DNA from 3 places in the Streptomyces sp. Ag109_O5-10 genome. Region 1 is predicted to be linked to each of the others. Evidence: riboswitches for the same ligand, from Rfam matches in the RefSeq annotation. Region 1 holds a riboswitch; each other region holds the start of a gene.
The links. A riboswitch is a leader RNA that binds a small molecule or an ion and turns the genes downstream of it on or off. The one in region 1 is predicted to bind thiamine pyrophosphate.
Positions count from the first base shown of each region.

Region 2: linked by a shared signal. The riboswitch ahead of thiC (phosphomethylpyrimidine synthase ThiC) and the one ahead of thiO (glycine oxidase ThiO) in region 1 are both predicted to bind thiamine pyrophosphate.
Region 3: linked by a shared signal. The riboswitch ahead of BLW82_RS12285 (thiamine ABC transporter substrate-binding protein) and the one ahead of thiO (glycine oxidase ThiO) in region 1 are both predicted to bind thiamine pyrophosphate.

Region 1 is NZ_FNTQ01000001.1:6,922,269-6,924,529, forward strand. It holds gene thiS (sulfur carrier protein ThiS) at 1-53, opposite strand, end outside; gene thiO (glycine oxidase ThiO) at 50-1,219, opposite strand; TPP riboswitch at 1,217-1,328, opposite strand; gene BLW82_RS31580 (NAD(P)/FAD-dependent oxidoreductase) at 1,470-2,261, shown strand, end outside.
Region 2 is NZ_FNTQ01000001.1:4,748,313-4,750,573, forward strand. It holds gene BLW82_RS21705 (YibE/F family protein) at 1-1,220, opposite strand, end outside; TPP riboswitch at 1,292-1,469, shown strand; gene thiC (phosphomethylpyrimidine synthase ThiC) at 1,462-2,261, shown strand, end outside.
Region 3 is NZ_FNTQ01000001.1:2,707,539-2,709,799, reverse strand. It holds gene BLW82_RS12295 (VOC family protein) at 1-22, shown strand, start outside; gene rlmN (dual-specificity RNA methyltransferase RlmN) at 96-1,202, shown strand; TPP riboswitch at 1,226-1,333, shown strand; gene BLW82_RS12285 (thiamine ABC transporter substrate-binding protein) at 1,406-2,261, shown strand, end outside.

The DNA of each region.
Region 1 (2,261 bases):
GGGGCGATCTCCCGGCGCTCCCCGTTGACGGAGATGGTGACGGAGAGGTTCATGCGGTCTGCTCCACAAGGACGCGGGGAACGGGGTCGAAGCGCCTCGGCGTGAACGGACGCGCCTCCGCCGGCAGCTCGCCGCCGGTCAGCAGCTCCGCCATGACGTCTCCGGTGACCGGCGTGAGCAGCACCCCGTTGCGGTAGTGCCCGGTGGCCAGCAGCAGCCCGTCGAGGCGCGTCGGCCCGAGCAGCGGCGCGTTGTCGGGGGAGCCGGGACGCAGCCCGGCCCGGGTCTCGGTCAGGGGCAGCTCGGTGATCCCGGGCACCAGCTCGTGCGCGTCACGCAGCAGCTCGTACACGCCGCCCGCGGTGACCGTGGTGTCCCAGCCCAGCTCCTCGCTGGTGGCGCCGACGACCAGCTCGCCGTTCTCCCGGGGCACCAGGTAGACGTTCCCGCCGCGCACCACCGCCCGTACCGTCCGGCTGAGGAACGGCGCGTACCGCGCGGGCACGGTCAGCCGCAGCACCTGCCCCTTCACCGGCCGCACCGGCGGCAGCACGTCGTCCGGCACGCCCGCCAGCCGCCCGCTCAGGCTGCCGCCCGCGAGCACCACCTGCCCGGCGCCCAGGGCCTCCCCCGCGCGGGTGCGGACACCGGCGGCGCGCTCCCGCACCACCTCCAGGCGCTCGGCCCAGTCGCGGTGGAACACCACCCCGGACCGCTCGCACGCGGCCACCAGCGCGGCCGCCAGCCGGCGCGGGTCGATCTGGTGGTCGCCGTCCACCCGCAGCCCGCCGCGCACGCCCGGCGCGAGCATCGGCTCCAGGCGCCGGCACTCCCGCCCGGACAGCCACTCGGACTCCAGGCCCGACTGCTGCTGGAGGGTGTGCAGCTCGCGCAGGTGGGCGCGGTCGTCGGCGTCCAGCGCGACCGCGAGGGTGCCGCAGCGCCGGTAGCCGAGGTCGTGGCCGGTGACATCGGTCAGCTCGGCGGCGAAGGCGGGGTAGCGGCGCGCGGAGGCCAGGTTGAGTCCCAGCAGGGTCTGCTCGCCGTAGTGCAGCTCGGTGACCGCGGCCAGCATCCCGGCCGCGACCTGCGCGGCCCCGCCGCCGGGTTCGGGGTCGACCACGGCGACGGCGAGCCCGCGCCGGGCCGCCCGCCAGGCCGTGACCAGGCCGATGATTCCGCCCCCGATGACGAGGACGTCGGACGTACGTGAGGACATGGGCGTCCAGCCCCTCCCTTCGCCGGCATGACCCGGATCAGGTTCGTACGGTCGGAGGCCGCCAGCCTCCCTCTCAGCCCGGTGCGTCCGGGCTCCCGCGTGTGCTTCACCGCCACCCTAGCCCGCGGGGCTCCGCCCCCGTAAGACGGCCCCGGGCCGCGCCGCGGGCCGCGCTGTGGAACAGGTCACCCGCCACGACCCCTGACTGACTCTTTGTCAGTTGTCTATCGTTCTTGTCTATGGTGATCACGTGAGCGAGCAGACGCAGCGACGGGGCACGTCACAGACGCGGCGCGTGGTCGTCGTGGGCGCGGGGATGGCCGGGGTGCAGACCGCCGTCGCCCTGCGCGAGCAGGAGTTCACCGGGACCGTCACGCTGATCGGCGCCGAGCCGCACCAGCCGTACGACCGGCCGCCCCTCTCCAAGGCCGTGCTGCTCGGCAAGTCGGAGGGCTCCGCCTTCGAGGTGGACTTCGAGGCGCTCGGCATCGAGCTGGCGCTGGGCCGCGAGGCGCTGGGCGTGCGCACCGCCGACCACGAGCTGGACACCGAGGCGGGACCGGTGCCGTACGACGACCTGGTCCTCGCCACCGGTGCCGAGCCGGTCACGCTGCCCGGCACCGAGGGCGTGCCCGGCGTCCATCTGCTGCGCACCCTGGACGACGCCGAGCGGCTGCGGCCCGTGCTCGCCCGGCAGCACGACATCGTGGTCGTCGGCGCGGGCTGGATCGGCGCCGAGTTCGCCACCGCGGCCCGCGAGGCCGGCTGCGCGGTCACCGTGGTCGAGGCCGCCGACCGCCCGCTCGCGGGAGCACTCCCCGCCGAGGTCGCCGCGCCGATGGCCGCCTGGTACGCCGACAGCGGCGCCGATCTGCGCACGCACGCGCGCGTGGCGGGCGTCGAGCCCGGCGCGGTGCTGCTCGACGACGGCACGCGGTTGCCCGCGGGCGCCGTCGTGGTCGGCATCGGCGCCCGCCCCGCCACCGCCTGGCTGACCGGCTCCGGCATCGGTCTCGGCGCGCACCGCGAGGTGCTCGCCGAC
Region 2 (2,261 bases), 2.2 Mb from region 1:
ACGGCGGAGGTCTGAGTCACCGTCACGTCGTCCAGGACCCCCAGCGAACCGATGATGACACCGGCCAGCAGCAGGCCGCTCATGTCGATCGACGGGTACAGGCCGTGGATCAGGCCGGTGTTGTCGTCGGTGTTGCCGGTGAGCGCGGCCCAGTCGATGAACTCCGAGCCGAGCAGTCCGATCAGGCACAGTGAGACCAGCGTGCCGAGCACCGCCACCGAGGTCCGGGCCGACAGACCGTGGCAGATGTACAGGGCGATGAGCATGATGGCGCTCGACCCGACCACGGCCATCAGCAGCGGATTCGAGCCCTGCAGGATCCCCGGCAGGATGAACATGGTCAGCACCAGGAAGCTGACGGCCAGCGCGACCAGCGCCATCACACCCCGCAGCCGCCCCACCACCACGACGGCGAGCGCGAAGATCCCGGCCAGCAGCGCCATCGGGAACTTCCGGTTCACGTCGGTGACCGAGTACTGCAGGTCCTTGGGTGCGGAGGGCTCGTACGCGGCCACGACCTGCTCGCCCTCGTGCAACTGCCGCGACTGGTCGGGCTGCACGATCTCGGTGAAGGTACGTCCCTTGTCCTTGCCGGCGTCGACCCGGACCGTGGCCTTCTTGCACGTGCCGCCCTCCTCCTTCGAGGAAGTGCCGTCGGAGGTCGAGGTGTCGCCGGTCGAGCCGCCTCCGGAGGCGTTGACCGACTTGCAGCTGACCGAGACGACCTTGGTGACCGTCGCCGCCTGGGTCTGGCGGTCGAAGCCGACACCGGTGCGCTCGTGCGGCGGGGCGCCGCCGGGCCACAGGACCACCAGGCCGACCACGACCGCGGCGGTGAAGGGGATGAGGATCGCTGCGATGACCTTCCGCAGGTGCTTGGAGACGGGGGCGGCGGGGCCGTGGCTGTGGCTGTGCCCGTGCGAGTGGCCGTGACCGCCGCCTGGCCCGGAGCCGCCCTGGTCGGGGCCCGGGGCGGGTGAATAGCCGTGAGTCCGGCCGTGGGACGAATGGTGCTGGGTCTCACCGTGGCCGTGGGCATGGCCGTTGTCGTGACGGTGGGCATGGCTGAGGGCCTGCCCGTGGTCGTACTGCTCGCCCTGCCCGTGGATGTGTCCGTCGCCGGCACCAAGGCCCCCGTGGCCGGGTCCACCACCCTGCGGGGCGCCGTTGCCGCGCCGCGGGTCGGGGGGCGGATAGGGGTGCTGCTGTGTCGAGGTCACCGCCCGATCATCGCAAGAACGGCAGGGGCCCTCTGTTCACCGCGCCCGAATTGACGCTAGCGTGGAGGCACCTTTGCACACGCGGGAGCTCGGAGCACCGGGCTGAGAGGGCGCTGACCTCCGTATTCGCGATGTTTCACGTGGAACAAGTGATGTTTCACATGAAACGCCGCCCGACGGAAGCCGCTGCGTCGACCGCCGAACCTGTTACCGGGTAATGCCGGCGTAGGGAGTAGGTCTCATGACCAACAAGGACGCACGCACGCCTGCCTTCAGCCAGGACGAACAGCCCATTACGGGTGAACCGTCCCCGGAGGCCGGACAGTCCATCGGCTGGCACAAGGGGTATGTCGAGGGCTCCCGCCCCGACCTACGAGTGCCGGTCCGTCAGGTGCATCTCACCAACGGGCAGTCGGTCACGCTCTACGACACCTCCGGTCCGTACACCGACCCGCTCGTCGAGACCGACGTCCGCAGGGGCCTGCCGCCGCTGCGGGAGAACTGGATCGTCGCCCGCGGCGACACCGAGGAGTACGCGGGCCGGCCCGTCCGTCCCGAGGACGACGGAATCAAGCACACCTCGCCGCGCGGGGGCCTGCGCAACCTGGACGCGGTCTTCCCGGGCCGCCCGCGCCAGCCGCGCCGCGGCCGGGGAGGCGAGGCGGTGACGCAACTCGCGTACGCCCGCCGGGGCGAGATCACTCCGGAGATGGAGTACGTGGCCATCCGAGAGAACGTCGCTCCCGAGGTGGTCCGCGAGGAGATCGCGGCGGGCAGGGCCGTACTCCCCGCCAACGTCAATCACCCGGAGATCGAGCCGATGATCATCGGCAAGCGGTTCTTGGTGAAGGTCAACGCCAACATCGGCAACTCCGCGGTCACCTCCTCCATCGAGGAGGAGGTCGAGAAGATGACCTGGGCGACCCGCTGGGGTGCCGACACGGTCATGGACCTCTCCACCGGCCGCAACATCCACACCACCCGCGAGTGGGTGCTGCGCAACTCCCCCGTCCCCATCGGCACGGTGCCGCTCTACCAGGC
Region 3 (2,261 bases), 4.2 Mb from region 1:
CATCTCCACGGCCAGGGTCTGAGTCCTCGGCCCCGGACCCCGGCCTGATCCGCGGTCGCGGGCCACCTCAGTTGATCTGCGACACTGTTAAGGCCATGCCTAATCCCGGAGAACTCACTTTCGTAGCGCCGCGCGGTGCCAAGAAGCCGCCGCGGCATCTCGCCGATCTCTCGCCTGCCGAGCGCAAGGACGCGGTGGCCGAGGTCGGGGAGAAGCCGTTCCGTGCCAAGCAGCTGTCGCAGCACTACTTCGCGCGGTACGCGCACGACCCCGAGCAGTGGACCGACATCCCGGCGGGGTCGCGGGACAAGCTGCGGGAGGCTCTGTTCCCCGAGCTGATGACGGTCGTACGGCATCTGTCGACCGACGAGGGGACGACGCGCAAGACGCTGTGGCGGCTGTTCGACGGCACGCTCGTCGAGTCGGTGCTGATGCGGTACCCGGACCGGGTGACCATGTGCATCAGCTCGCAGGCGGGGTGCGGGATGAACTGCCCGTTCTGCGCGACCGGGCAGGCGGGTCTGGACCGGAACCTGTCCACCGCGGAGATCGTCCACCAGATCGTGGACGGGATGCGGGCGCTCCGGGACGGGGAGGTCCCCGGGGGACCGGCGCGGCTGTCCAACATCGTCTTCATGGGGATGGGGGAGCCGCTCGCGAACTACAAGCGGGTGGTCGGAGCGATCCGGGCGCTCACCGATCCCGCCCCGGACGGCCTCGGCCTCTCGCAGCGCGGGATCACCGTCTCGACCGTCGGGCTGGTCCCGGCCATCCACCGGTTCGCCGACGAGGGCTTCAAGTGCCGGCTGGCGATCTCGCTGCACGCGCCCGACGACGAACTGCGCGACACCCTCGTCCCCGTGAACACGCGGTGGAAGGTGCGCGAGGTCCTCGACGCCGGGTTCGAGTACGTCGAGAAGAGCGGGCGGCGCCTGAGCATCGAGTACGCCCTCATCCGGGACATCAACGACCAGGCGTGGCGCGGGGACCGGCTGGGCCGGCTGCTCAAGGGCAAGCCCGTGCACGTCAACCTCATCCCGCTGAACCCGACACCGGGTTCGAAGTGGACCGCGTCGCGGCCGGAGGACGAGAAGGCGTTCGTCGAGGCGATCGCGGCGCACGGTGTGCCGGTGACGGTCCGGGACACCCGTGGGCAGGAGATCGACGGAGCCTGTGGTCAGCTCGCGGCCACCGAGCGGTAATCTGAGGGCGCAGGTACATCTTCATATTCCGACAGGGGAGCGCCACAGCGCTGAGAGTGCGGCAACCGGGCCGCAGACCCTCTGAACCTCGCCCAGGTCATTCTGGGTAGGAAGTTCGGTCATCACTCAAGCTGTTGCGCCCTGCCCGCACCCCGCGGGCAGGGCCGCGTCTCTTCCTGGTCAACCCCAGGAGGAAAACACCAGTGCACACCAGGACCTTCTTGGCCGCGGCCGTCGGGCTCGGCCTCGTCACGCTGTCCGCGTGTTCGTCGTCGTCGGGTTCCGAGGCCGACTCCAAGACCGTCACCCTCGTCAGCCACGACTCGTGGGCCGTCTCCAAGAACGTGCTGCGGGACTTCGAGAAGCAGTCCGGCTACAAAGTCAGGGTCCTCAAGGACGGCGACGCCGGGCAGGCCGTCAACAAGGCGATCCTGACCAAGGACAACCCGCAGGGCGACGTCTTCTTCGGCGTCGACAACACCCTGCTCTCCCGGGCCCTCGACAACGGTCTCTTCCAGCCGTACGAGGCGAAAGGGCTCGGCGCGGTCGGCACGGCGTACCAACTCGACGCGGCCAAGCACCGGGTCACGCCCATCGACTACGGCGACATCTGCGTCAACTACGACAAGGCGTACTTCAGCAAGCACAAGCTGACCCCGCCGACGTCGTACGCCGACCTCGTCAAGCCGCAGTACAAGAATCTCCTCGTCACCGAGAACGCGGCCACTTCCTCGCCGGGGCTGGGCTTCCTGCTCGGGTCCGCCGCCGCGTACGGGGACAGCGGCTGGCAGGACTACTGGAAGAAGCTCCGGGCCAACGGCGTCAAGGTCGTCGACGGCTGGGAGCAGGCCTACAACGAGGAGTTCTCCGGCTCGGCCGGCGGCAAGAAGGCCGGCGGCGACCGGCCGCTCGTCGTCTCGTACGCCTCCTCGCCGCCCGCGGAGGTCATCTACGCGGACCCGAAGCCGAGCACCGCGCCCACCGGGGTCGCGACCGGCACCTGCTTCCGGCAGATCGAGTTCGCGGGGCTGCTGAGCAACGCGGGGAACACCAAGGGCG